4 regions of the Blastococcus sp. SYSU DS1021 genome follow, and region 3 is predicted to be linked to each of the others. Evidence: riboswitches for the same ligand, from Rfam matches in the RefSeq annotation. Region 3 holds a riboswitch; each other region holds the start of a gene.
The links. Region 3 has a riboswitch for cyclic di-AMP ahead of ACI8AP_RS11805 (NlpC/P60 family protein). Riboswitches for the same ligand answer to the same signal wherever they lie in the genome.
Positions count from the first base shown of each region.

Region 1: linked by a shared signal. The riboswitch ahead of ACI8AP_RS08880 (murein hydrolase activator EnvC family protein) and the one ahead of ACI8AP_RS11805 (NlpC/P60 family protein) in region 3 are both predicted to bind cyclic di-AMP.
Region 2: linked by a shared signal. The riboswitch ahead of ACI8AP_RS12720 (C40 family peptidase) and the one ahead of ACI8AP_RS11805 (NlpC/P60 family protein) in region 3 are both predicted to bind cyclic di-AMP.
Region 4: linked by a shared signal. The riboswitch ahead of ACI8AP_RS00705 (LysM peptidoglycan-binding domain-containing protein) and the one ahead of ACI8AP_RS11805 (NlpC/P60 family protein) in region 3 are both predicted to bind cyclic di-AMP.

Region 1 covers NZ_JBJHAL010000009.1:68,864-75,856, reverse strand. Annotated here, with positions in the region: gene ACI8AP_RS08890 (maleylpyruvate isomerase family mycothiol-dependent enzyme) at 606-1,499, shown strand; gene ACI8AP_RS08885 (TVP38/TMEM64 family protein) at 1,433-2,182, opposite strand; gene ACI8AP_RS08880 (murein hydrolase activator EnvC family protein) at 2,215-3,441, opposite strand; cyclic di-AMP (ydaO/yuaA leader) riboswitch at 3,452-3,607, opposite strand; tRNA gene ACI8AP_RS08875 (tRNA-Ile) at 3,768-3,841, shown strand; gene ACI8AP_RS08870 (heparin lyase I family protein) at 4,243-5,550, shown strand; gene ACI8AP_RS08865 (SGNH/GDSL hydrolase family protein) at 5,660-6,322, opposite strand; gene ACI8AP_RS08860 (AEC family transporter) at 6,357-6,993, opposite strand, start outside.
Region 2 covers NZ_JBJHAL010000015.1:52,447-59,439, reverse strand. Annotated here, with positions in the region: gene ACI8AP_RS12740 (globin domain-containing protein) at 1-111, opposite strand, end outside; gene ACI8AP_RS12735 (ATP-binding cassette domain-containing protein) at 347-1,336, shown strand; gene ACI8AP_RS12730 (ABC transporter permease) at 1,333-2,166, shown strand; gene ACI8AP_RS12725 (MFS transporter) at 2,424-3,653, opposite strand; gene ACI8AP_RS12720 (C40 family peptidase) at 3,828-4,991, opposite strand; cyclic di-AMP (ydaO/yuaA leader) riboswitch at 5,006-5,159, opposite strand; gene cobA (uroporphyrinogen-III C-methyltransferase) at 5,306-6,955, opposite strand; gene ACI8AP_RS12710 (energy-coupling factor ABC transporter ATP-binding protein) at 6,952-6,993, opposite strand, start outside.
Region 3 covers NZ_JBJHAL010000013.1:91,587-98,579, reverse strand. Annotated here, with positions in the region: gene ACI8AP_RS11815 (D-alanyl-D-alanine carboxypeptidase family protein) at 1-570, shown strand, start outside; gene ACI8AP_RS11810 (hypothetical protein) at 654-962, shown strand; cyclic di-AMP (ydaO/yuaA leader) riboswitch at 1,139-1,315, shown strand; gene ACI8AP_RS11805 (NlpC/P60 family protein) at 1,333-2,412, shown strand; gene ACI8AP_RS11800 (M48 family metallopeptidase) at 2,653-3,918, shown strand; gene ACI8AP_RS11795 (glycosyltransferase family 4 protein) at 3,915-5,039, shown strand; gene ACI8AP_RS11790 (AMP-dependent synthetase/ligase) at 5,082-6,875, opposite strand.
Region 4 covers NZ_JBJHAL010000001.1:134,392-141,384, reverse strand. Annotated here, with positions in the region: gene ACI8AP_RS00735 (copper resistance CopC/CopD family protein) at 1-1,076, opposite strand, end outside; gene ACI8AP_RS00730 (zf-HC2 domain-containing protein) at 1,073-1,717, opposite strand; gene ACI8AP_RS00725 (sigma-70 family RNA polymerase sigma factor) at 1,790-2,353, shown strand; gene ACI8AP_RS00720 (sulfite exporter TauE/SafE family protein) at 2,660-3,640, shown strand; gene ACI8AP_RS00715 (NAD-dependent epimerase/dehydratase family protein) at 3,672-4,664, opposite strand; gene ACI8AP_RS00710 (DUF5994 family protein) at 4,743-5,243, opposite strand; cyclic di-AMP (ydaO/yuaA leader) riboswitch at 5,623-5,716, shown strand; gene ACI8AP_RS00705 (LysM peptidoglycan-binding domain-containing protein) at 5,737-6,606, shown strand; gene typA (translational GTPase TypA) at 6,673-6,993, opposite strand, start outside.

The sequences.
Region 1 (6,993 bases), on a different contig from region 3:
CCGCCGGTGCACCGCTTTGTCGCTGGTCAGCGGGCAATACCATCTGTTACTGGCGGCGTCCACATGCGTCAGCGAATTCACAGGTCCGCCCGGTGGGCCGGAACCATACCGGCCCACGAGGGCTCGGAACGCGAGCGGCCGCGCCCCAGAGCGTCGTTACGCACGGTAGTCGGCGTCCGGGGCGCTCATCCACCCCCAGACGCCTGCGACCAGCGCGTCCTTCTCGCCGCCGACCACGGTGCGTAGCGTCAGGGCCACGCGGCGTGGACGGATCCGGCTCAGGAGTCCAGGACCCCCACCCGGTCGCCGCCGGTGCTCTTCGCCCGGTACATGGCGACGTCGGCCCGGTGCACAGGTCCTCGACGTCGTCGCCCGGCTCGGTACAGGCCGGACCGCAGGCCGACCAGCACGGCCGGGACCGCCGGGCGCGACCGTCGTCCGCAGGCGTGGCCCCAGCCCGCTCGGCGGTCGCGCGCCGGTGTCTCGCTCACGGAGGGGCGATCGGTCCGCGCCCGCCGCCGCGTGACGGCGCGCTCACCCGGGCGGGTGACCGGCGCCACGGTGCGCCGTGCCTGCCTCGCGCGGCCTCCGGGTAGGGCCTCCGCGTGGGCGGACACCAGGGCATGGCCGAGGCGGGCCGCGACGCGGTCGCGGGGATGGTGCTGGACGCGTGGGACGCCTTCCTCGCGCAGGCGGAATCGGTGGACCTCGACCGCCGGTCCCGGCTCCCCGGATGGCGGGCCCACGAGATCTGCGTGCACCTGGGCTGCTGGGACGACCACACCGCCCTGCTCGACCTCATCGCCTCGGCCCGGACCGGCGGCGCCGGCACGCCCCCCGACCCGGACGCGGTCAACGCTCGGGTGACCGCCGCCCACCGCGACACCTCCCGGGCGGAGGTGCTGGCCGCCCTGCGCCGCAACCGCGAGGCGACGGCCCGCTACCTGGCCGACGAGCCGGTGGAGCTCGACACCGCACCCGCGGTCTCGGTCGTCGGCCGGCTGCCGCTGCTCAGCGTCGTCCTCGGACAGGCCTACGAGCTCGCCGTCCACGGGCTGGACCTGGTGTCCTGCGGTGCGCCACCACCGCCTGGCCCCGTGTTGCAGTCAGGGCTCGCGGCGCTGACCGACGTGACCGGCGCACTGGCCGCCTCGTCGGGCATCGTCGGCCGCGTCAGCCTGGTGACACCCGACGGCGGCTGGGGGTTCACCGCGGACGACGACGGGTGGCGGGTGCGACGGGTGCCGCCGGGTGTCGTCGAGGGCCCGGCCGTGGAGGCAACCCCCGAGCTCCTGCTCGACGCCGCCGCCGGCCGGGTGAACCCGGTACCGGCGGTGGCCCGCCGCAGACTGAAGGTCCACGACGTGCCCGGGCTCCTGCAGCTGGCGCCGATCGTCCAGCAGGTGCCGGGCATCCCGGGCGGACCGATCCTTCAGCTGGCCGCCCGCACCGTGGGCGGGGCCGGCGGCGCGCTGGGGCGGTTCTTCGGCGGGCGCTGACCCGCGTCCTCGCCCACCTGCTCGCCGGTGCGGGATCGGTACCTCGACACGGCCGCACCGGCAAGCAGCAGCAGCACCAGCACGACGACCACCGGGGCGACCGTGGCGGTCGGCATCCAGGCGACGACCGCGCCGGCCGAGGCGCCGGCGCCCACTTGCAACACCGTGCCGGGTACCAGTCCGACGGCGGTGGCGACGCCGTAGGTCAGCGGCCGTACAGCGCTCAGGCCCGCCGCGTAGTTGACCAGGACGAAGGGCACCATCGGGACCACCCGGCTCAGCACCACCGCGACGAAGCCCCGGTCGCTGGAGAACCGGTCCACGCGGCCGAGCCGCGGCCCCGCCAGCCGCTCCACGGCCGGGCGACCCAGGCCCCGCGCGAGCCAGAACGCACCGGTCGCCGCCAGGAAGGCACCGGTGTAGGCGACCGCGAAGCCCGCGCCGAACCCCAGGACCGCTCCGGTCAGCGCCGCCAGCACCGACCGTGGGACGGGCGCGAGCAGGACCACCCCCTGCGCGGCGATCAGCAGCAGCCACGTCCGGAGGCCGCCGCCGTCGGCCCACGAGCGGACCTGCGCCAGGGTGGGCACGTCGACGGCGAGGGCGGCGACCACGCCGGCCGCGAGCAGCGCGACGAGGAGCCACGCCCGCAGCCACGGGCTCGCCCCCGCCGTCGTCCGCACGTGCTCATCCTGACCGATGGCGTCAACCAGCCTCAGCCGCAGCTGCCGCCGAGGGTGATGCCGCGCTGGGCCAGCCACGGCACCGGGTTGGACCGGTTGGCGTACAGGCCACCGAGGTGCACCTCGAAGTGCAGGTGCGGGCCGGTGGACTGGCCCCGGTTGCCCACCTCGGCGATCTGCTGCCCACCGCTGACGACCTGGCCCGGCGAGACGAAGAACTGGTTCACGTGCCCGTAGACGGTGATGGCCCCGTCGTGGTGCTGGATGGCGACGGCGAGGCCGAACCCGCTGGCCGGCCCGGCCTGCAGCACGACCCCGGGCTCCGGCGTGAAGATCGGGGTGCCGATCGGCGCGGCGATGTCCACGCCGAGGTGCTGGGTACCCCACCGGCTGCCGTAGCAGGAGGTGACCCGCCCCTGGGTGAGCCGGCCGGCCCCGGCGGTCGCGGGAGCCGCCGCCACGGCCGCCTGCTCGGTGGCCTGCTGCTCGGACCAGGCGGCGACGGGGTCGGCCGTGCCGCGGAGGCTGAGCATGCGGATCTCCGCCTCGCGCAGCTGCTCGTCCAGCGCCGCCTTCTCGGCGGTGAGCGCATCGAAGTCGGTCTGCGCGGCCGCGAGGAGGGCGTCGACCTCCGCCTGCATGCCCTGGGCCTTGCGCGCTGCGGCATCCCGCTCGGCGACGGCGGCCTTCGCCTCCTGGTCGAGCCGGGCCTCGCGGGCCTCGGCCACCCGCAGGTCCTCGAGCACCTGCGCGCGATCCTCACCGAGGAGGTCGAGCGTCGCGGCCTGCTGGAGGAGCTCCCCCGGGCCGTCGGCGTGCAGCACCATCTCCAGCTGCTTCATGGACTTGTCGCTGCCCATGTAGGCCTCCCGGCCGAGGGCGGCTACCTCACCCTGGGTACTCGCCACGGCCTCCCGGACGGCGGCGAGCTCGGCGGCGATGGCGTCGGCGTGCTCGCGGGCGCGGTCGAGCTCGGCCTGCGCGGCGAGCACGGCGCCGCTGGCCTCCTCTGCCCGGAGGGTGAGCTGCTGCAGGCGCTCCTCTGCGTCGCGCACGCGCTGCTCGATGTCGGCGACCTCCGCCTCGACGCGGTCATGCTCGCTGCGCGCGTCGCCCGGCGCGGCCGCCGCGGTCGACGTCCCGAGCAGTGCGAGCGCCAGCAGTGCGGTGGCGGCGGTGGCCGCCCGACGGGTGCGGCTGAGGGCCCGGCGCGCGGGCGCGGCCGGGACGTGGTGGCGCAGGTGGTGCGAGGTCGCCAAGGCGACGGTCTCCGTTCCTCTATCCGCCTACCAGGTCAGCTGACGGGTTCGGGCCGGAACATGCCCTACCTGCCTGCCCGTGGTGGCGCAGGCGGGATTCACCCCAGAGAACGTGGGTCCCCGGTCCCCGCGGCGGTGAGGCCGCAGAGTTCGGCGGGGCCCGTCCGAGCCCCCGGGTTTCGGGAGCGGGATCGGATGGGCCGCGAGAGACGGTACAAGCGGATCGTCCGAATGTCACAGGGGGGTAACGGACCTTGTCAGTTCGCCCCACCGGCCCCAGGACGTGGCTGCGGCGCCGCGGCGCCGTCTGGCAGGCTGGCGGGTCCGGGGCGGTAGCTCAGCTGGTCAGAGCATGGGACTCATAATCCCTGGGTCGTGGGTTCGAGCCCCACCCGCCCCACCTCTCCCATGCCAGCGGTGTCGTGCCTGGCGCTCGCGCCTCCCTGTCCGCGTGAGCAAGGACACGGCTCCCAATGGGTGTAGGCGCCTCGGCGTCAGCGGTGCGCCACACCGGCGCCGCGGCCGGAAGGCGACCGGCGCGCCTCTGCACCGCCGCCTTCATGACGTGGCGTAATTGATGCGTGACAGAACGTTCAGCCGTCGTCGGTTCGACCGGTGGTGTCACCGCCGCAGCCCCGGACGCGGCGTCCGAGCGGCATCTGCAGCGCCTGCCCGGCTCCCCTCGAGGGCCGGTCTCGTGCTCGCCGTCGCCACCGCCGTCCTGACCGATGCCGGCGGCGGCGTCCATGCCGCCGACCGCCTCGTCCAGACCCCGCTCGACCTGATCTGAGGACCGACGCCATGAACAAGCGCAACCTGGCCGTCCTGGCGGCCCTGACCCTGATCGGCGGCGCCGGACTCGCCGACGCCGTCCTGGCAGCCCCTCGGCCCGTCACATCGCACACGCAGGCCGCCGCCGTGCTGCTCGCCCCGGCCGATCTCATCGGCGAGGCCGTCGATCAGCGGGCTTCGCTGGACTGGACGGGGGTGCCCGGGGCCCGCGACTACCTCGTCATCGACGTCACCTCCGGCGCCGCCGGTCGCATCGTGGGCTCCACCGGCGCCACCGCCTGGACGTCGCCCCGGCTGCCGCTGTCCACCCCGCGGTACGCCTTCGTGGTCGTGCCGCGGGACCACGCCAAGGTGCAGGGTGAGCGGACGGAGCCGGTGCACATCTACCCCGGCGGCCAGCCGGCCGAGCCGACCACCCCGGCCGAGGCGGCCCCGGTCACCACGACGCCCCCGCCCGAGCCCACCACCACCGAGCCGCCGGCGCCGTCCACGGAGCCCACCACGCCTCCGACGACCACGACGCCGACGACCACGACGCCCCCGCCCGCGACCGACCCCGAGTCCGACCCCGAGCCCGAGCTGCCCGCCGTCCAGCCCACGCGGGTCTGGGGCTACGACGCCACGACGCTGGTCCCCGGCCCCTGGCCCGAGATCCACGCCCTCCGGTCGGACCAGTACGGCACCACCACGGCCAACCCGTACCCCGGCTCGGAGCGCACCGCCTTCTTCACCGTGCAGCGCGGCGACACCGGCTGGAACGGCACGCACGGCACCCTCCGCTCCGAGGTCCGCGACTCGATCGCCGCCTCCGGCGACGTCCGGCCCGGCGACGAGCAGTGGTGGGCCTGGTCCACGTTCTTCCCGGCCGACTTCGACTGGGACGAGCGCGGCCAGTTCCTGATCTACACGCAGTGGCACCAGACGGTGAACTCCGGCAACCCCAACGTGCACTTCTGGTCGGACGTGAACGAGAACCTCATGGTCGACGTCCGGGGTGGCACGGGCGGCAGGACCGCCGGCGACGCGCAGTACGTCCGGACCTTCAACCTCGGCACGATCGACAAGGGCGCCTGGAACGACCACACCGTCCGGTTCATCTGGTCCCCCGACCCGGCGAAGGGCCTCATCGAGGTCTGGCACCAGGGCGAGAAGGTCCTGTCCGAGCGGGTCGCCAACCTGTACGAGGGGCAGTCCGTCTACATCAAGCAGGGCATCTACTCGGCGGCCGGGACCTACCGGACGCACTACCTCCAGCACTCCCCGATCGGCTTCGGCCCGACGCGCGAGTCCGTCGCGTCACTGAACGCGATGGACTGACCTGCTCGGCTCGCCGGGTCCGGCGAGCAGGCCCGACCGTCATGGGGTCGCTGCCCGCAGTCCGGAGCTCTCCGGACTGCGGGCAGCGCGCGGCCCCTGCGGTCGGCGTCTAGGTCACGGCCTCCGCCACCAGGTCGGCCAGGGCGCGGGCGCCCGCCTCCGTCGGATGGACCCCGTCCCGGGTCAGGTCGCGGTCACCCAGCACGCCGGCGAAGTCCACCAGCTCGACGCCCGTCCTGTCCGCCAGCCGGCGGACCGCGGCGTTCAGGGCCGTGGCGTCCGTGTCCGTCCACGGCTGCACCGTCGCCAGCAGCACCGTGCCCGCGGCCTCCTGCCCCAGCCGGACCGCCCGGCGCAGGTTCGCCACCGTCTCCCTCGTCGGCACCCCGAGGCGGAGGTCGTTCGTGCCGGCCTGGATGACCAGGACATCGACCCGCGGCGCGTCGGCCTCCAGACGCCCCAGCACCTCCGCCGCCGTCTCCCCGGCCACGGCCGCGTTCGCGCCGTCGGTGAACTCGTCGGAGCAGACGAGGTGGGAGTACCAGGAGCGGCCGCCGTGGAAGCCGAACCGGGGCTCGCTGTCCGCGCGGCTGATCGAGTCCCCGTACACCGCCAGCGACCGGCTCCCCTCGTCGCCCACCCACGTGACGCACTCCGCGTGCACGGCGCCCCGGGCGACGACCCGCGTCGGGCTGCCCGGGATCAGGACCGACAGGACCAGGGCGAGCCCGACGATCCCGCCGGTGATCGCGATCGTGCGCCGCCGCGACATGCCTCAGGACGCTAGCGGACCGCACGCCTCCTCCTCAGCCCGCGACCAGCAACCACAGCGGCACGGTCCCGAGCGCGGCCGTCGTCGCCAGGGAGATGTGCGCGGAGACGAACCCGCCGTTGCCGCCCATGCGGGCCGTCAGCACGTAGGACGCCGTGGCAGGCGGCACGACGGCGAACGCGAGGACGACGGCGCGCTGGTCGCCCTCGATGCCCAGGAGCGCCACGAGGGCCAGCGCCGCCGCGGGCACCGCGAGCAGCTTGACCGCCGTCAGGTAGCCGGAGAGCGCCCACTCCCGGCGGGCCAGCTCGCCGATCCGCAGCGCCGCACCCACCGTCAGCAGCCCCATGGGCACGGCCGCGGCGGCGATCCGGCCGAGCGTGGCGTCGACCGGTTCCGGCAGCACCACGCCGGCGGCGTTGCCGGCGAGCCCGGCGACGGTCGCCACGATCAGCGGGTTGCGGACGACGGCCCCGAGCACGCCGAGAACGGCGCCGCGTCCGCTCGCCGCAGTGGTGCCTCCCGCGAGCGCCAGCACCGCGAGGACGTTGACCGCGGGCACGGTGACGCCCAGCAGGACGCCCATCAGCGCGAGCGCGGCCGGCCCGCGGTCGTCGACGAGGGCCAGCGCCAGGAAGGAGTTGAAGCGGAACGCCGTCTGCCACCCCGAG
Region 2 (6,993 bases), on a different contig from region 3:
CGCCCGCGTCTCGGGGTGGCTCAGGAACAGGTGCGAGTAGAAGTACAGCGGTGCCTCGTCGCCGGTCGCCGCCGCCTTGGCGAAGCTCGCCCGCATCGCGGCGATGTCCATGCGTGCCTCCTCGCGGCGGGGTCCGGCCGGCTACCTGGCGCGGCATCGGCTCCGGTGCGCGACGACGCCTGCGCGCTCCGCCGTCCCCTTCCCCGGTGCACGCGGCGTCACACGGGCACCGGCGAGGTTTCTGCCCGCCGGCCGGCGGGGCCGCGGAAAAGTCGTTCGCCGCCGATGAGATATCCGGGGAGAGTCCGTCTGCACCACGACGACACCGACCCAGGGTGAGGTACCCATGCCGCAGCACGCACCGCTGGCCGTGGAGGCGACGGCGCTGGTCAAGACCTACGGGGAGACCCAGGCGGTCGGCGGGCTGGACCTCGCCGTGCCGGCCGGGAGCATCTACGGCGTCCTGGGGCCCAACGGGGCGGGGAAGACGACCACCATCCGGATGCTGGCCACGCTCGTCCGCCCCGACTCGGGCAGCGCCCGGGTGCTCGGGTACGACGTCGTCGCGGAGGCCGACGCGGTGCGCGCGCAGGTGAGCCTGACCGGGCAGCTCGCGTCGGTCGACGAGGAGCTGAGCGGGCGGGAGAATCTGGTGCTGCTCGGCCGGCTCCTCGGGCTGTCCCGCCCCGGGGCCCGGGCGCGGGCCGACGAGCTGCTGGACGCCTTCGGCATCGCCGCGGCCGCGGGCAAGCTGGTGAAGCACTACTCCGGGGGGATGCGGCGCCGGCTGGACATCGCGGCCAGCATCGTGGTCACCCCGCGGCTGATGTTCCTCGACGAGCCGACCACCGGGCTGGACCCGCGGTCACGCAACCAGGTGTGGGAGATCGCCCGCGCGCTCGTGGCCGAGGGGACCACGATCCTGCTCTGCACGCAGTACCTGGAGGAGGCCGACCAGCTCGCCGACGGGATCGCGGTGATCGACCGGGGGCGGGTGATCGCCGAGGGGACCCCGGCCCAGCTGAAGGCGTCGGTCGGCACCGGGGCGCTGCACGTGCGGCTGCTCGACCCGGCCCGGCGCGCCGAGGCGGCCGCGGTCCTCGAGAGCGCGCTCGGCTCGGTCGCCCTGGAGCCGGACCCGGCGGCGCTGTCGGCCACCTGCCCCGACTCCGCCCGGGCCGCCGCCGGCGTGGCCGAGCTGGCGCGGACCGGCATCGGCATCGCCCACTTCTCCCTCGACCAGCCCAGCCTGGACGAGGTCTTCCTCGCCCTGACCGGCCGCGGCGCCGAGGACCCACCCGGAGCGGCACCGACCCTCGAGGAGCGGACGTCATGAGCACGGCGACCACGACCACCGACGCCGACGCCGCGGCCGTCCGCCGGGCGATCGCCGGCCGCGAGCGGCCCCCGCGGCCCGGACCGCTGTCGGCGGCCCTCACGTTCGGCTGGCGGGGGATGCTCAAGGTCAAGCACGTCCCCGAGCAGCTGCTCGACGTGACCGTGACGCCGGTGATGTTCCTGCTGATGTTCACGTACCTCTTCGGCGGCGCCATCGCGGGCTCCACCAGCGCCTACCTGGACTACACGCTGCCCGGCCTGCTGGTCATGTCGGTGCTCTTCACGACGGTCTACTCCGGCGTCTCGCTCAACACCGACCTGACCAAGGGCGTCGTCGACCGCTTCCGGTCGCTGCCGATCTGGCGGCCCGCGCCGCTGCTGGGCTCGCTGCTCGGGGACAGCGTCCGGTACGTCGTGGCGGGCACGGTGATCATCGTCGTCGGCGTGCTGCTGGGTTACCGCCCGGACGCGGGGGTGGCGGGCGCCGTGGCGGCGCTGGCCCTGGTGGTGGTCTTCTCGTTCGGGCTGTCGTGGGCCTTCTCGGTGCTCGGCCTGCTGATGCGCAGCCCGAACGCCGTGATGAACGCCGGGTTCATGAGCATCTTCCCGCTGACGTTCCTCTCCAACGTGTTCGTCGACCCGGCCACCCTGCCCGGGCCGCTGCAGGCGTTCGTCGACGTCAACCCGATCTCGGTGCTGGCCACGGCGTGCCGCTCGCTGATGGACGGCACGCCGGACGGCGTCGCGATCGGCGTCTCGCTGGCGGTGGCCGCCGCGCTGGCCGCGGTCTTCCTCCCGCTGACCACCCGGCTGTACCGCAGCCGCTGACGCCCGGTGCCCGCCGACGACCCCGCCCGGTTCCCGCCGTCCACGCCGGTGCTCGTGAGCCCGGCCCGGGAGCTCGGGCAGGTGCCCTCTGCATCACTCGTGCCCTGCCCACAGGAGTGGGCAGGGCACGAGTCATGCTGAGATCACCGGGCCGGGAGGCGCGGAGCGGACGGCGCCTGCCGGCAACCGGTGAACCTCGGCGACGAAGCGGCCGGGGTGGATCAACGGCTCGTCCTCACCGCCGTCGGGATCCGGGGTCAGGCGGCCGGCGTCGCCGCCGGCGCCGGGGCGGGCGCGGTCCTCGGGATGGCCAGCCCACCGAGGAGCCCGGCCGCGAGCACCGCGGTGCTCACGCCGAACGCCACCTGGAATCCGGCCACGTCGGTGAGCCAGCCGGCGATCAGGGGCCCGGCGATGGCACCCAGGTCCGCCGACATCTGGAACACCGCGACGACCCGGCCGCCCCGCCCGGCGCTCAGGTCGCCGACCAGGGCCGCCGGGGCGCTGGCGAGCAGCGAGGCGGCGAGCCCGAAGACGGCCATGGACAGCAGGAAGGCCCAGAGGACGGGCGGCAGGACCAGCACCGCCATGGCCGCCGTCGCCAGCGCCGCGCCCACGATCAGCGAAGGCCGGCGTCCCCAGCCGTCCACCAGTCGGCCGGATCGGAGCAGGCCGAGCGCCTGCGCGACCGAGCCGACGAGCAGCCCGGCCCCCGCCCAGGCCACGGTCCGGCCCAGCTCCTCGGTGACGTAGAGCGGCACCAGGGAGTTGCGGACGCCGAACAGCACCCAGCCGACGCCGAAGTTGGCCAGCAGCGCGGCCAGGTAGACCCGCGAGCGCAGCGCGCTGCCCAGCCGGACCGGGCCGGCGTCGAGGTCGGGGCCGGCGGCGTCACCCGCCGGGGGCGCGGCCGGGTCGGGCTCGGCGGTGCGCAGCAGCGCGACGCCCACCGCACCGGCCACCAGCAGGAACCCGGCGTAGAGGAAGAACGGCAGCCGGGGGGAGAGCTCCGCCAGCAGCCCGCCGGCGGCCGGCCCGGCGATGCCGCCGAGGATGAAGCCGCCCTGCCAGGTGGCCGCGGCCCGCCCGCGGTGCGACGGCGGGGCCACCCGCAGCAGCAGCGAGAGCGCCGCGACGGTGAACATGGCGCTGCCGATCCCGCCGGCGGCCCGCAGCCCGAGGAAGAGCGGGAAGGACCCGGCCAGCCCGGCGAGACCGGTGGTGACGGCGACGACCACCAGCCCGGAGGCGAGCACGAGCCGCTCGCCGAACCGCTCGACCAGGGTGCCGCCGCTGAAGGCGGAGACGAAGCGGAAGAACGCGAAGGCGCTGACCGCCAGCCCGACGGCGGTGGTCCCGACCCCGAAGTTGCGGGCGAACAGGGGGATCGCCGGGGCGACGATGCCGAAGCCGAGCGCCACGACGAAGGCGATGACCGCCAGGACCCTGACCTCGCGGGGCAGCTCGCCCCGTGTCCCCACCCGCACGAGAGGCGATCGTCGCACGTGCGGTGGCCCGACACGCACGAGACACCCGGGGGGGGGGGGGGGGGGGGGGGGGGGGGGGGGGGGGGGGGGGGGGGGGGGGGGGGGGGGGGGGGGGGGGGGGGGGGGGGGGGGGGCGGACCGCCCCGCGCGCCCGGGTGTCTCAGCCGGCGGTCGTCAGCCGGCGATCCGCCGGGCGCTGTTGTAGCCGCCCATCGAGTCGATCGACGCGACCTTCACCGGGACACCGGACGTGGCGGCGTGCACCATCTGGCCGTTGCCGATGTAGATGCCGACGTGGCTGACCGGGCTGTAGAAGAAGACCAGGTCACCCGGCTGCAGGGCGGAGCGGGAGACCGGCGTCCCCATGGTCGACTGCATGCGGCTGGAGTGCGGCAGGCTGATGCCCGCGGCCGCATAGGCGTACTGCACCAGGCCCGAGCAGTCGAAGGCGTTCGGGCCGGCGGCCGCCCACACGTAGGGGTCGCCGATCTGGGCCATGGCGGTGTTCACCGCGGTCTGCGCCGCGCCGCTGCCGCCGGACACCGGCGCGGGCGGCGCGGGGGCGGGGGCCGGGGCGGGGGCCGGGGCGGGAGCCGGAGCGGGAGCCGCGGCTGCGGGAGCCGGGGCGGCGGGAACCGGGGCGGCGGCCGGCGCCTCCTCGGCGGCCTGGGCTGCCTGGGCCGCGGCGGCCTCCTCGGCGGCGTGCCGCTCGGCGGCGGCGCGGGAGGCTCGCTGCTCCTCGGCGCTCAGCCGGTCGAAGTGCGCCTGGTAGACGGCGATCTCCTCGTCGAGGCGCGCCCGCTCGGCGTTCACGCGGTCGACCTGCGCCTGGGCGTCCGCCGCGGCCCGCTCGGCGTCCGCACGGGCGCGCTCGGCGTCCTCGCCGGCGGTCCGGGCCTCCCCGAGCACGCCGTTGTTGTGGGCGGCGATCGTGTCGAGCAGGCCGACCCGGTCGATCAGCTCCGTGGGCGAGCCGCTGGTCAGCATCGCCGTCACGGTGTCCAGCCGGTCACCGGTGTACGCGCTGCGGGCCACCGTGCGGACGCGGTCCTGCGCCTGGGCCAGGGCGGCCTGCGCGGCGGTGAGCTCCTCGGCGGCCGCGTCGGCGGACGCCTGCGCCGCCTTGAGGTGCTCGCGGGTCTCGTTGAAGCGCTCGGTGAGCACCTCCAGGTCGTGCGCGCGGGCGGCGACGAGGTCCGCGGCCTCCTGGGAGGTGGCCGGCTCGGGGTCGGCGACGGCGGGGAGCGGCGCCAGGACGACGCCGCCGGCGGCCACGAGGGCCAGCAGGGCCCGCCGTCCGGTGATGCGGCGGTGGGCAGGGCTGAGCGAACTCGCCATGTTCGGCGGGTCTTCCTTTCTTCCACGGCCGCCTACCGGGTTAGCTGACGGGTTCGGGCGGGAAGTCGCCCGGCGGCGGACGGCCCGTGCGGGCCGCTCGTCGCTTCACCCCAGGTGGTGCGTTGGGTCCCCGGTCCGGGTGCCGGACGGATCCGGCGGGTGGTTCGGCGGCGTCCGGGCGGCTGTCACGGGTCGAGTGACGAGAGGGTCCGTCCGGACGGGCCCACGCTAGGTGCCGATCCGGCGGATCACCATGCCTGGGGACGACTTCGTCCAGCACCGTGGCCGACAGTCCGGCGGGCGTTCACGCCCAGTCACCGACGCGCCGAGACACGCCCGCGGTCGGCTGACGTGAGGTGGACCACCTCACCGACGACCCAGACCGCCGGGGGGCGGACTGCGTGCTCGGTGAGGGTGGCCGGGAGGTCGGCCAGGGTGGTGCGCAGCGACCGCTGGGTGGGGGTGGAGCCGTCGGTGACGACCGCGACCGGGGTGTCGGGTGCGCGGCCGTGCTCGACGAGGGCGGCGGCGATGGCGGGGGCGGTGTCGACGCCCATGAGGACGACGAGGGTGCCGCGCAGTGCGCCGAGGGCGGTCCAGTCGACCAGTGACTGGGGGTGGCCGGGGGGCAGGTGGCCGGAGACGACGACGAACTCGTGGGTGAGGCCGCGGTGGGTGACCGGGATGCCGGCGAGGGCGGGGACGGCGACGGCGCTGGTGATGCCGGGCACGACCTCGACGGGGATGCCGGCGTCGGTGCAGGCCTGGACCTCTTCGAAGCCGCGGCCGAAGACGAAGGGGTCGCCGCCCTTGAGGCGCACGACGCGGCGGCCGGCGCGGGCGTGGGTGATCAGCAGGTCGTTGATGGTCTCCTGGGCCATCGAGCGGCCGCGCGGCAGCTTGGAGGCGTCGACGACCTCGACCTCGGGGGGGAGCGAGGCGAGCAGTGGCTGGGGGCCGAGGTGGTCGGCGACGACGACGTCGGCGGTGGCCAGCGCCTGCCGGCCGCGGACGGTGATCAGCCCCGGATCACCCGGGCCGCCACCGACGAGGACGACCCGCCCCGGCCCGGTGTCGGAACGGCGGACCGGCAGGGTGCCGTCGGCGACCCCGGCGAGGACCGCGTCGCGGAGCCCGGCCGCCGCCCGGGGGTCGGCCGCGTCGTGGACCGCCAGCACGAGGTCGCCGGCGCGGCCGGTGACGGGCAGCTCGGCGCCGGCCCGCGCACCGTCGGTGCGGGCGCAGAAGATCCGGTGCCGGTCGGCGTCCCGGGCCACCGCGGTGTCGACGTCGGGATCGCCGGTCGCGGCCAGCGCGAACCACGCCCCGGCGAGATCCCCGGCGGCGTAGCGCCGCGGCCACCACTCCAGGTGCCCGGCGGTGGCGGCCGACTCCAGCGCCGGCGTCAGGCCCGGGCTGACCACCGTCACCTCCGCGCCGGCGGCGAGCAGGCCGGTCACCCCGCGGTGCGCGGCCGTACCCCCGCCCACGACGATCACGCGCCGGCCGGCCAGCCGCAGCCCGACCGGGTGCACGCCGTCGCCGGTGGGCTGGGTGGTCACGGGTCCTCCTGCTGCATCGGTGGGGGTGGTCCGGTGCGGGTCGGCGGTCGGGTCCGGCGGCCGCGCGACGGCGACGGTCACCCGGCCGCGCACCGTCTTCCCGACCTCGAGCACCCCGCCCCCGAGGAGCGCCGCCGCCTCGGCGACCGACGGGGTGCCCACCCGGTCGGCGACCGCGCCGGACGGTGCGGGCACGCGCACCCCGGCCAGCGCCTCGGCCGGGTGACCGGCGAGCGGCCAGCCGCGCCGGGCGGCGGCGTCCACCAGCCCCGGCTCGCGCACGCGCGTGTCCAGGGTGGCCAGCCGGACCGGCCCGGGCGGCCGGGGGAGGACGGCGTCGACGGCGGCGAGCACCTCGGCGGCGCTCACCCCGGAGGACAGCCCGATGCCGACGGTCCTCACGTGGGCACGCCGGGACGGTCGGGCAGGGCGCCCAGCAG
Region 3 (6,993 bases):
GCCGGCGCGGTCGTGGTGCGCACGCTGCCGGGCGACCAGGTGCTGGCGATCGGCCGCCCGGTCCTCGGCCAGCGGCCCCCTGTCGCCGTCCCGGGGCCGGCCGCGGGGGCGCTGCGGACCGAGTGCGGCAACACCGTCTACCCGCCCAGCTACGACGGAGCCCGCGCATGGGGCGGCTACCCGAACGGCCTCATCCCGCCCAGCGCCATGTGCCCGCTGGGCGTCGGCGGGCACGCGCTGCGCTGCGACGCGGCCGCCGCCTACCGCGCCATGTCGGCGGCCTACGCGACCGCCTTCGGCAGCCCGTTGTGCATCACCGACTCCTACCGGACCTACGCAAGCCAGGTGCGGCTGTACGGGGAGAAGCCGGCCCTGGCCGCGGTGCCCGGCACCAGCAACCACGGCTGGGGTCTGGCGGTGGACCTGTGCGGTGGCGTCGAGACGTTCGGCACCCCGCAGTACGCCTGGATGGCTGCCAACGCCGGCCGGTTCGGCTTCCTGCACCCCACGTGGGCCGATCCGGGCAACGGGCGCGAGGAGCCGTGGCACTGGGAGTTCGCGGGCAGCTGATCCGGCGCGGGCCGTCGGTGGCGCGGCGGAAATGTCGGTGGCCCTTCCTACCGTGCGCAGCAACTCACGGAGGAGAAGAAGCGATGCTCATCGATTGCGACACCTGCACCGCCCGCGGGACCGGCTGCGCCGACTGCGTCGTGACCGTGCTGCTGGGAGCCCCGCCCGGGTGGCAGGGGGGCGACCCGGTCGTCGTGCCGATGACCGGGCGGCCGCGTGGCGGGCCGGCCGCGGCCGCCGAGGACGTCGTCGTGCCACCGCCGGGCGTGGTGGTGGAGTTCGACGAGGTGGAACGCAGCGCCGTGCGCGCGCTGGCCGAGGGCGGCCTGGTTCCCCCGCTGCGGCATCCCGACGGGCACGGCGGGGAGCGGTCCGGACGGCGCACCGGCTGATCGCCGCCGCACCCCGCGGCGAGGGCCGGGTGACCACCCGATCGGGTGAATGCCCAGGTGGGCGGCCAGGCGCCCGTCGCACACGTCTCAGCTGTCCCTGTTTGTCACAGGCGCATCACGGTCGTAGGGTTCCCTCCGTTCGGCCGGGTGGTCGTCATCCATCGATGGATGGCCTCGACCGGACACCGCCTAATCACCGCGTGGCGCGCACCACTGCGCCCGAGGTGTACCGGGGACCCACCGCACTCTGGGGTGAGTTCTCCCGCCGCCGGCTCGCCGGTGGGTGGGGGATAGGGCCAGTCTTCCCAGCCCGAACCCGTCAGCTAACTCGGTCGGCGGTCGAAGTGGAAGAAACGGAGAGCCGCCGCACGTGGCGACCCCTCACGCACTACTGACGCACGCCCCCGAACAACTCCACACCGCCGGCCGGCGCAGCTCCGCCAGCGCCCGCCGCTTCGGACCGCTCCGTTCGGGGCTCCTGGTCAGCGCCGTCGCAGCCCTGACCGTCACCGTCCTCCCGGGTACCGCGTCGGCGGTCCCCGGCACCGCCGACGAGATCGCCGCCCAGGTGGCCGAGGCCAGCCACGAGCTGGAGGTCGTCTCCGAGCAGCTGAACGAGGCGCGCGTCCTCCTCGAGGGCCACCAGCGCGACGCGCAGGCCGCGAGCGAGGCGGTCGCGGAGGCGGAGGGCCGGCTCGGCTCCCTCGACGGCCACATGCGCCGGCTGGCCCGCAGCGTCTACACCGGCAGCGGCATGTCGCCGCTCGACGTCCTGCTGACCAGCACCTCGGCCGACCAGCTGGTCGACCAGCTGGGCACCCTCGACGCCATCGCCGGGCACACCAGCGAGGTGCTCACCGAGGTGTCGCGCGCGGCCGAGGACGCGGAGCAGGCCCGCGACGCCGCCGAGGAGGCCGCGGCGGACGCCCGGCGGACGGTGGAGCAGATCGCCGCCCAGCAGGAGGAGCTCGAGGCGAAGATCGCCGACTACCAGCGCCGGTACGAGGCGCTCACCGCGCCGCAGCAGGAGCAGGTGGCGCAGGCCCACGGTGGTACCGGCCTCCCGGCGCCCACCGGCGCCGTCATCGCGCCGAGCTCGGCCGCCCAGGTGGCGGTGAACACCGCGCTCGCCCAGATCGGCGACCCGTACGTGTGGGGTGCCGGCGGGCCGAACGCCTTCGACTGCTCGGGGCTGACGTCGTACGCCTACGCCGCGGCGGGTGTGATGCTGCCGCACTCCAGCCGGTCGCAGAGCCAAATGGGCAGGCCCGTCTCGCGCGGCGAGCTGCAGCCTGGCGACCTGCTGTTCTTCTACAGCCCGGTGAGCCACGTGGGCATGTACATCGGCAACGGCCAGATGGTGCACGCCTCCACCTCCGGCCAGCCGGTGAAGGTGGCGAGCGTGGACTCGATGGGGAACTACAACAGCGCCCGTCGCATCGCCGGCTGACGGCTCCGGGAGCATCGCAGCGAGGAACGAGGGCCGGTGATCCCGATAGGGGTCGCCGGCCCTCGCGGTCGCTGGCCGGTCAGGTGACCGAGGGCCCGATCCCGAGGACCTCGGGCAGGCCCGGAGGACGGGAACACGGTGAGGGCGGGCCTCGCGACCGGGTCGAGCAGGATGCCGGCCGCCCAGCACGTCCCCGAACCGGGACGGGCCGCTGCGGTTGGCCCGCCTAGGATCGGCCGGGTGAGCGTTCGCCGGGCCGCCCTGGTGGCCGCGGCCCTGCTGGGGATCGCCGTCGTTGTCGTCATCGTCGTCCGCACCCCGTGGGACGTGCTGCCCGAACCGCCCGGAGGGCACACCGAGCCCGACCCGACCGCCGGCCTGGATCCCGCGGCGATCGAGCGCGCGGAGGCCTTCGCCGCCGCCCTGCGACCCGCGTCGCTGCTCTCCCTCGTCCTCGGGCTGGCGGTCTCGGCCGTGCTGGGGCTCACCCCGCTGGGGGCCCGCCTGATGCGGTCGCTGGGGGCGCGGTGGAGGGACCGCTGGGTCGTGCGGGTGGTGCTGGGGGTGCCGGTCCTGCTCCTCCTGGGCCGCGCCGTGACCCTGCCGATCTCCGCCTACGCGGAGTCCGTGCGCACGCGCTACGGCCTGTCCACCCGCGGCTGGGGGCTCTGGCTGCGCGACGTCGCCGTCTCGTGGGCCATCAGCGCGGCGCTGACAGTGGTCGTGGTGCTGGCCTTCCTGTGGCTGGTCCGTCGCGCGCCGCGCACCTGGTGGGCCTGGGGCGGGGCGGCAGTGGCCGGCTTCGTCGTCGTCGGCTCGTTCCTCTACCCGGTGGTCATCGAGCCGGCGTTCAACTCCTTCGAGCCGCTGCCGGCGGGTGAGCTGCGCAGTGACCTGCTGGCGCTCGCCGAGGAGAACGGCACCCCGGTGCAGGACGTGCTGGTCTCCGACGCCTCCCGGCGGACCACGGCGCTGAACGCCTACGTCTCCGGGTTCGGCTCCACCCGGCGCATCGTGGTCTACGACACCGTCCTCGGCGAGCTGCCCGACGCGGAGATCGAGTCGATCGCGGCGCACGAGCTCGGGCACGTCGCCACCGACGACGTCCTCACCGGCACGCTCATGGGCGCGCTCGGCGCGGGCGCGGCGACCGCCCTGCTCGGCTGGTTGCTGATGTGGACGCCGCTGCTGCGCCGCGCCGGGGCGCCCTCGGCCGGCGACCCCCGCGTGGTCCCCCTGCTGCTGTTCCTCGTCGCCGTGGGCAGCCTGCTGGCCACACCCGTGCAGAACCTGGTGTCGCGCCAGGTCGAGGCCCGCGCGGACCTGCACGCCCTCGACCTCACCCGCGATCCGGAGGCCTTCACCGCCATGCAGCAGCGGCTCGCCACGGCCAACCTCGGCGATCCGGACCCGCCGGCGGCCTGGCACTGGTTCTTCGGCAGCCACCCCACGACCGCGCAGCGCATCGCGATGGCCGAGGACTGGGCGCGCCTGGAGGGGCCGTGAGCCGGACGCTCGTCGTCACCAACGACTTCCCGCCCCGGCAAGGGGGCATCCAGACCTTCGTGGCGGCGCTGCTGGAGCGACGGACGCCGGACTCGCTGGTCGTGCTGGCGTCGGACGCACCGGGCTCGGCCGAGCACGACCGATCCCTGCCCTATCCGGTGGTGCGCCGGCCGACCGGGATGCTCCTCCCGACGCGGGCGACCGCCCGCGCGGCCGTGGAGCTGGTGGAGCGGTACGGCTGCGACACCGCGTTCTTCGGGGCGGCCGCGCCGCTGGGGCTGCTCGCGCCCGCGCTGCGCGCCGCCGGGGTCCGGCACCTGGTCGGGGCCACGCACGGCCACGAGACCGGCTGGGTCGCCCTCCCGGGCAGCCGGCAGGTGATGCAGCGGATCGCCACGGGGCTGGACGTCCTCACCTACATCAGCGAGTACACCCGCGAGCGCCTCGCCCCGCCGCTCGGGGGCCGCACCCGGCTGGCCCAGCTCTCGCCCGGGGTCGACGTCGACCGGTTCGCCCCCGGGGTCGACGGGACGGCGGTGCGTGCCCGCCACGGGCTCGGTGACGCACCGGTGGTCGTCTGCGTCTCCCGGCTGGTCGCCCGCAAGGGGCAGGACGTGCTCGTGGCGGGGTGGCCGCGGGTGCTCGCCCGTCACCCGGGGGCCCGGTTGCTGCTGGTCGGTGGTGGGCCGGACGAGGGCAAGCTGCGTCGTGCGATCGCCGCCCGCGGCCTGCAGGGCTCCGTCGTGCTGACCGGCCCGGTGGACCACGACGAGCTGCCGGCGCACTACGCCGCCGGAGACGTGTTCGCCATGCCCTGCCGCACCCGGCGCGGGGGACTCGACGTCGAGGGCCTCGGCATGGTCTTCCTCGAGGCCGCGGCCTGCGCCCGCCCGGTCGTCGCGGGCACCTCGGGCGGTGCGCCGGAGGCGGTGCGCGACGGCGTCACCGGGCACGTGGTGGACCCGCGGTCACCGGAGGCGGTGGCGACGGCGCTGGTGGGGTTGCTCGACGACCCGGGGCGCGCCCGGGCGATGGGCCTGGCCGGGCGGGCCTGGGTGGAGCAGCGGTGGTCCTGGACCTCGATCGCCGCGACGTTCGACGAGCTCCTCACGAAGCACTGAGGCCCGCCGCGCAGGGGCGCGGCGGGCCTCGGTACGCGGCGTTCAGCGGCTGTAGAGCGCGTCCACGTCGGAGCCGAACTCCTTCATGACCACGTTGCGCTTCAGCTTCAGGCTGGGCGTCAGCATCCCGTTGTCCTCGGTGAAGTCGGTGGCCAGCACCGTGAACTTCTTGATCGCCTCGGCCTGGGAGACCGCCTTGTTGGCCTCCTGCACCGCGGCGTCGAGCTCGGCGAGCACGTCGGGGTCCTCCCGCAGCTGGGCCGCGGTGAGGGAGGTGTCCTTGCCCCTGGACTCCAGCCACTGCGGCAGCGCCTCTTCGTCGAGGGTCACCAGCGCGGCGATGTAGGGCCGCTGGTCGCCGACGACGATGCACTGGCTGACCAGCCGGTGGGCGCGCAGCCGGTCCTCCAGCACCGCCGGGGCGACGTTCTTGCCGCCCGCGGTCACCAGGATCTCCTTCTTCCGGCCGGTGATCCTGAGGAAGCCGTCCGAGTCGAGCTCGCCGATGTCACCGGAGTGGAAGAAGCCCTCGGAGTCGATGGCCTCCTTCGTCGCCTCCGGGTTGTTCCAGTAGCCGCGCATGACGATGCCGCCCCGGATGAGCACCTCGCCGTCCTCGGCGATCCGGAACGTGACACCGGGCAGCGGCCGGCCGACGGTGCCGATGCGCAGGGCCGCGTCGTGGTTCACCGAGGCGGCCGCGGTGGTCTCGGTGAGGCCGTAGCCCTCGAAGACGGTGACGCCGATGCCGCGGAAGAAGTGGCCGAGCCGCTCACCCAGCGGGGCACCGCCGGAGATGGCACCCAGGCAGCGCCCGCCCAGGGCGGCCCGCAGCTTGCCGTAGACCAGCTTCTCGAACAGCGCGTGCTGCACGCGCAGGCCCAGCCCCGGGCCGCCGGTGTCCTGGGCGCGGGACCAATCGATGGCCACCTGTGCGGCCCGGTCGAAGATCTTGCCCTTGCCGTCGCCCTCCGCCTTGGCCTTGGCCGAGTTGAAGACCTTCTCGAAGACCCGGGGGACGGCGAGCACGAACGTCGGCCTGAACTCGCCGAGGTCCTCGACGAGGTTCTTCACGTCGGGCGTGTGGCCGATGACGGTGCGGTTCTTGATGGCGCCGACCTGCAGCACGCGGGCGAGCACGTGGGCCAGCGGGATGAACAGCAGGAGCGAGCCCTGCACGTTCATGAACCGGTCGAGCAGCGTGATGCCGTTGCCGATCTCGAACAGGAAGTTGGCGTGCGTCAGCTCGCAGCCCTTGGGGCGGCCCGTGGTGCCGCTGGTGTAGATCAGCGTGGCCGGGCTGTCGGCGTGGAGCGTGGCCCGGCGGGCGTCGAGCTCGCTGTCGGGCACCTCCCGGCCGGTCGCGGTCAGCTGCTCGACCGCGCCGTCGTCGATGACGAAGACGGCCTTCAGCTCGGGCGCCTGGTCCCGGATCGACTCGATGGCGGCGGCGTGCTCGTCGCGCTCGACGACGGCGACCGTGGCCCCGGAGTCGGAGAGGATCCACGCCACCTGGTCGGCACTGGAGGTCTCGTAGACCGGGACGACGACCGCGCCGGCGGTCCAGATGGCGTAGTCGAGGACGGTCCACTCGTAGCGCGTCTTGGCCTGCAGGGCGACGCGGTCGCCGGCGGCCACCCCCGCGGCGATCAGGCCCTTGGCGACGCCGCGGACCTCCTCGCCGAACTGCTGCCAGGTCACGTCGGTCCAGCGGCCGTCCACCCGGCGCCGGAGGCCGACCTCGTTCCCGTGCTCGGCGACGTTGGTCGTGAGCATGTCGGTGAGGGCCTCGTCGGGGCCCACCTCGTGGGTTGCTGGAACGCTGAACTCGCGCACGCCCGGTCCTTTCCTCCCCGACCGTCCGGAGGCACCGTCGCCCGCGGCCCCGGTACGGGGACGTCCGAACAATCTAGCGGCTGGTGCTACCCGGGAGTAGCCGAGTGCCGTGGTGTAC
Region 4 (6,993 bases), on a different contig from region 3:
GGGGACGCGACCTCCCGCACCGACTGCACGATCCCGGACACGACGAGCGCCACGACCGCGCCGAACGCCAGCCGGGAGAACCGTGGGAGGGCGGCGGCCACGTCGCCCGGTGCGGCGCCCGGCCGCACCGCGGCGGCGAGCAGGCCGGCGAGCCCGCCCAACCAGACCGCCATCGCCCCCGCGTGCACCGCCGCGACCAGCACGGCCAGGACCGGCCACGGCCCGGCGACCGGGTGGCCGACCGCCGCGGTCGCCAGGACCAGTCCGCCGCCCAGGGCCGCCACCCCGACGGCGGTCCCCCGCCCCGGTGGTGCGGCAGCCCGCCAGGCACGACGCAGCGCCAGCAGCAGGGCGACGGCCAGGGCGGCGCGCGCGAGGGCGGACCAGCCCGCGCCCGTCCGCGCCGTGGCACCGAGCAGCGCGGGGTCGGCGATCGCGCCGAGCCCCGCGCCCGCGGCATAGGGGCCCTGCAGCAGGAACCCGGTGACCGCGGAGAAGGCGACCGCGGCGGCCCCGCCGAGGGCCATGCGCCGCAGCCGCGCGGTGCCCCGCCCGGTCGGCCAGCAGGTGGCGACCAGCACGGGCACCCCGAGCGCCAGCGCCAGCCCGGCGTAGCCCACCCAGCGCGCCACGGGCAGCAGCAGTCCGACGACCGGGTCGGTCGCCGGCGCCGCGTCCGCCGCGTCGGCGCCCAGCAGCTCCCCGTCGCCGACGACGAAGGAGAAGGCACCGGAGACCGGGTGCGAGTCGGCCGAGACCACCCGGTAGGTGACGAGGTAGCCGCCGTCGGGCAGGTCCCCGCGCAACGGGACGGTGACGACGTCGCCGTCGACGGAGGCGTTCCCGGCGTCCACCCGCTGCTGGTCGGCGCCGAGGACCCGGGCGTACCCGGCGCCCAGCGAGACGCCCTCGGAGAACCGCAGGGTCACCTCGTCGGGCGCGGCGTCGAGCCGCGCCCCCTCCCCCGGGGTCGTGGAGACCAGCGTGGCGTGCGCAGCCGCAGGACCGGCCGTGGCGATGCCCGCACCGAACCAGCCGAGAACCAGCAGCGCGAGCAGGAGGGCGGTGCGCCTCACGCGGTCACCCGCCGGTCGGCGACCGCGGGGACGGAACGGTGCCGGCGGCCCCGCCACGCGACGGTCGCCACCAGCGCCGTGCCGGCCACGAGCAGCAGGTGGGCCAGCGCCCGGTCGGCGTGCACGTGCCCGGCGTGCAGGTCGGCAACCGTCACCGGGAGCAGCAGGGCCACGAAGGAACCCAGGAAGGGCAGCCCGCCGGCCGCCAGCCGCGGACCGGCCGCGACGGCCAGGAACGCCGCGGCCAGCGCCAGGTTCCAGGCGCCGCTCTCCCGGGCCATGTGCACCGGGGCGCTCATCGCGCCGGCGCCGGAGGCGAGCACCGGCCAGGCCAGCGTCGCCTGCGCCACCCCGACGGCGAGCAGCGCCAGCCGCACCGCCGTGTCCGCCAGCCGGGCGCGCGCGGCCGCCCGCGCACCCGGGAGCTCGCGCGGCAGCGCCGAGAGGACGCTCGCAGTGAGGTCGGGCACCGACGGGGCCGGCGCCAGCCGCGCTCGGCGGGTCACGCGCTCGGCGGCGGCGGCCCAGGCCGCGCACCCGCGGCACGTGGCGAGGTGCGCGTCGAGCTCGTCGGCGGGCATCCCGAGCGGCTCGCCGTCGAGCCGCGCGGAGAGCGCCTCGCGGCAGGTGTGGCAGGACATGGTTGATTAGTCGCCGCCGGGCATCGCCCGGTTCCGGGCCTCCCGGGTGACCTGCGACACGCTGACGAGGACATGGACGACCTGGCACGCCTGGCCGCGGACGCCGCCGACGGCGACCCGCTGGCTGCGGCCACCCTCGTGCGGGAGACGCAGTCCGACGTCTGGCGGCTCTGCGCCGCGCTCGGCGACCGGGCCTCCGCCGACGACCTGACGCAGGAGACCTACCTGCGGGCGTTCGGCTCCCTGCACCGCTTCGAGGGCCGGTCCTCGGTCCGCACCTGGCTGCTGGCCATCGCCCGCCGGGTCTGCGCCGACGCGCTGAAGTCCCGCCGCCGGCGCCGGCTGACCCTGGTCCGGGAGTCCGCCGACCTGGAACTGCTGGCCCCGCCGGGCGCCGCGGACGCCGTCGGCGAGGGCGCCGCGGTCGCCGACCTGCTGGCCCGGCTGGCCCCCGACCGGCGCGAGGCGTTCGTGCTGACGCAGCTGCTGGGACTGCCCTACGCCGAGGCCGCGGAGGTCGCCGGGTGCCCCGTCGGCACCATCCGCTCCCGGGTGGCGCGGGCCCGGGACGACCTCGTGGAGTCCCTCGCTGCGGTGCGCGAGGACGCCGGCCCGGGCGAGACCGCGCACAGCTGAGCGCGCGGCGCCGGCACCCGCACCTCGCCGTGCCACAACGGGCCCATCGCGCGCACCCGCCACCGCCGTCCCACGCGTCGGGACCGGATCTGCGCCTAAGTGCATCGATCTGGTAGACATTGCGCCGTGACGCGGACGACGATGCTGCTCCTGGTGAGCCGCCGGCACGTCGACCTGCTGCGCGTCTGCACCGCCGCCTGTCCGGGCTGCTGAGCCCCCGCGCCTCCCCGGCGCCACCACGTCTCGCCCTCGCCTCACACGGTCGCCGCTGCGCGCCCGCGTCCTGAGACCCCGGAGCCAGTGCCCGTGAAGACCCTGATCCTGCTCGCCCTCGCCGGGTTCGGTGCCCAGCTCGTCGACGGCAGCCTCGGCATGGCCTACGGCGTCACCTCGACGACCCTGCTGCTGGCCATCGGCACCAACCCGGCCGCGGCGTCGGCGACCATCCACCTCGCCGAGATCGGCACCACGCTCGCCTCGGGGCTCTCGCACTGGAAGTTCGGCAACGTCGACTGGAAGGTCGTCGCCAAGGTCGGGGTGCCCGGTGCGGTCGGGGCGTTCGCCGGCGCCCACTTCCTGTCCAGCCTCTCGACGTCGGTCGCGGCGCCGGTCATGTCGCTGATCCTGGTCTCGCTGGGCGTCTACATCCTGGTGCGCTTCACGCTGCGCGGCATCGACCGGCGGAACGTCGGCAAGCCCATCCGCCGGCGCTTCCTCACCCCCCTGGGGCTGGTGGCCGGCTTCGTCGACGCCACCGGGGGCGGCGGCTGGGGACCGGTCGGCACGCCGGCGCTGCTGGCCAGCGGCCGCATGGAGCCGCGCAAGGTCATCGGCTCGATCGACACCTCCGAGTTCCTCGTCGCGCTGGCAGCGAGCCTCGGCTTCCTGATGGCGCTGGGCTCGGCGGGCATCGACCCCCTGTGGGTCGCCGGGCTGCTCGCCGGCGGCCTCGTCGCCGCGCCGATCGCCGCGTGGCTGGTGCGGCACATCCCGCCGCGCATGCTGGGCTCCCTGGTCGGCGGGATGATCGTGATCACCAACACCCGCACGCTGCTGCGCAGCGACTGGGTGGACGCCGGCGACGCCGTCAGCGCCCTGGTCTACGCAGTGCTCGCGGTCGTCTGGGTGCTGGCCGTCGTCCACTCCTACCGCCAGTACCGGCGGGACACGCGGCTGGAGTCGGCCGACGCCCTCGCCGAGGTGGCCGAGCAGAACGTGGCCGCCGACGCCACCGACTCCCGCGAGGTCCCGGTCGGCGCGGGCCGGCCCAGCGCCCCCCGCGACTGACAGGACGCCGCACGGCACCCGCCGGCTGCTCCTAGCGGCCGGCCAGCAGGAAGGCCTCCAGCTCGGCCGGGAGGCCGGGTCCGGGCTGGTCGGCGGGGCGGTGCGCCGGCGGCGCCGGCCGCTCGTGCGTGCGCAGCCACGCCCAGGTGTCGGCGACGGTCGCCTCCAGCGCCCGCGTGGCCAGCCCGAGCTCGGCGGCCCGGGTGGTGTCGACGTCCCAGGCGGTGCGGGCGACCTCGTGGCGCAGCCACAGCGGCAGGTGCAGCCACTCCTGGACGCCGGCGGCGAGAAGGTCGGCCTCGGGCACCGGTACCCACTCCGCCGCGCTCCCGGTGACGACCCGGCAGAGCTCGAGCAGGCCGCCCAGGGTCGTCATGCCCGCCGGCCCCGTGGCGTTGACCGCACCGGTGCGGCCCTGCCCGGCCATGTCCACGAGCCAGGCGGCCAGGTCACGGGCGTCGACCAGCGCGATCGGCTGGGCGACGCCCTCGGCCGGGACGACCACCCGACCGCCGCTCGCGATGCGCTCCAGCCACCAGCCGAGGCGGTGGATCGGGTCGGAGGGGCCGACGATCAGGCCGGCACGGGCGGCGAGGAAGCGGCCACCGACGGCGGCGGCGAGCTCCCGCTCGCCGAAGGCCTTGATGGGCCCGTACTCGTCGTCCTCGGTGTCCCAGGTCGGCTCGCCGTCCTCCGGGCCGAGCGGCCCCGGCGGCCAGTTGCGGTACGCGTTGAGGCTGCTCACGAAGACGTAGGAGCGGACCCCGCCCAGCGCCGCAGCGGCGTTGCGGGCGGCGGCCCGGGTCTGGCAGGAGGTGTCGACGACGAGCTCGGGCTCCCACTCCCCCAGCGCGCGCGGCAGCGCGCCGGGGTCGTCGCGGTCGCCGTGCAGCGCCCGCGCGCCCTCCGGCGGCGGACCCGTCAGGCCCCGGGTGAAGGTGGCGACGTCGTGCCTGCGAGCGAGCGCGGCCTCCACCACGTGCCGGCCGAGGAAGTGGGTGCCGCCGAGGACGAGGAGTCTCATGCCGAGCACTCCAGCCCGGTCGGCGCCCGCGCGTCCAGGGAGTTCGCCGGCAGCGGATCCGCCGTCGGCGGACGAGCGCTACACCGCGCGGGACACCGGCAGCGTGGGCACCTGCGGAAGGGGCGTGGAACGGGCCGCGGCGAGCACCATCTGGGGCGAGGACGGCAGGCCCCGCCGGGTGCACAGCCGCAGCGCCCGGGCGCCGGTGAGGACGTCGGTCTCCGGCGGGACGACCAGCAGGTCGGCCCGGCGGTTCCCCCCGGCCCAGGTGAGGCAGACGACCTGCGGGTCCATGCTCCGGAAGCCGCCGGCGCGGACCGTGCGGCCCAGCACCTCCAGCTTGCGGGGGGCCGGCTCCCAGGCGTCGAGGGCGTAGGTGAACCGCTCCACCCGCACACCACGCCGCTCCAGCGCCGCGATCAGCTCCGGCAGCTCCACGGCGAGGTCCCGGCTCCGCGGGAACCACGCACCGTCGAACGCCGAACCGCCCGATCCGGCGTCGGCGCGCAGGCTCACCCGGACGTCGATGCCACCCCGGAAGCCCTCGATCGCCGGAACCGTACGGGTGATCGTCGCCATGAGCGTTCGGCCGCCTTCCTCTTCCCAGGGAGCCGGGGAGACGGCTCCGAGGTCAACGTAGGACGGGTGCGAGGCGAGACTCCTCGACGGCGTGGCGGGCGCGTCGGACCGCTTCGGCCAGTCATCACGATTCGTGACCTGACGAGCACGGAGCCCGCGCCGCGGACCGTGCGCCGCCGGTACGAGCACCGCACACGGGCAGTCGGGGGCGGGCCACGGCGAGTCAGTCCGCGCGGGGCCGCCCGCGATGGAGGCTCCGCGGCCTTGCCGTCGGGGACGGCGGTCTGCCTACCGTGCTGCGTCCACCAACGGGTGGGCCCGGATGGCGGACCGCCGAACCTGCCCACCGCCACCGGACCCGTGCACACGACGGGCAGGCGCGGGGAACCCACGAGATCCTGGCCCTCGGCCTCGGGGTGAAGCCGCAGCACGCGGCCGGGCAGCTCTCGCCCGAACCCGACAGCTAACCCCGCAGGCGGCGAGAGGCTTCCCCATGCTCAAGCACCGCACGGCACGACCCGGTCGCTCCACCCGCACCTCCGCGGCGGCGGCGGCCATGGCACGTCCGGCCGTGGTCCTCGCGGCCGCCGCGGCCGCCTCCCTCGCGATCGCCGGTCCGGCACAGGCCCACCCCGGGGAGCACACGGTCGTCCCCGGTGACACGCTGGGCGGGCTCGCGGCCGCCCACGGCACCTCGTGGCAGACCATCCACGCCGACAACCTCGCCACCATCGGCGCCGACCCGAACGTCCTGCGCGTCGGGCAGGTCCTCGTCATCGGCGGATCGGGCGCCGCCCCTGCCGCCCCCGCCCCCGCCGGCGGCGAGTACGTGGTGCAGCCGGGCGACACGCTGGGCGGCATCGCCGCCCGCCACGGCACCACCTGGCAGGACGTGCACGCCCTCAACCTCGAGGTCATCGGCGCGGACCCGAACGTGCTGCGCGTCGGGCAGCGACTCACCCTCGTCGGCGGCCCGTCGGCGGCCCCGGAGCGTGCCAGCCGCGCCGCGGACCGGCCGGCCCTCGACACCGCCGCCTACGGCGCGTGGGAACCGCACGTGCGCCCCGCCGTCGCGGAGGTCGCCGCGGAGTTCGGCATCCCGACGGTGCTCACCCGCCCCGGCCACAGCCCGTCGGAGGGCCGCGCCGCCGACTTCATGGTCTACGACGACCGGGCCACGGGCGACGCGCTCAGCCAGTACGTCATCGACAACGCGGCGCGCCTCGGCGTCGAGTACGTGATCTGGCAGCAGCAGATCGCCGGGACGTGGACGGGCTGGGCCTGGCAGCCCATGGAGGACCGCGGCTCCCCCACCGCCAACCACATGGACCACCCGCACGTGGCCTTCGTGCCGGCGCCGTAACGGCCCCATGACGCAGCGAGCCCCTGCCCGGATCACCGGGCAGGGGCTCGCTGCGTCATGGGCGGATCAGCTGGGCTTGGGCTTGCGGTTCTTGGCCTTGCCGCGCTCGGTCTGGTCGAGCACCACCTTGCGGATGCGGACGCCGGCCGGCGTGACCTCCACGCACTCGTCCTCGGCACAGAACTCCAGCGCCTGCTCCAGGTTGAGGATCCTCGGCGGGATCAGCCGCTCCAGCTCCTCGGAGGTGGACTTGCGCATGTTGGTGAGCTTCTTCTCCTTGGTGATGTTCACGTCCATGTCGTCCGGACGGGAGTTCTCACCCACGATCATGCCCTCGTAGACCTCGGTGCCCGGCTGGACCATGAGCTGGCCACGCTCCTGCAGCGA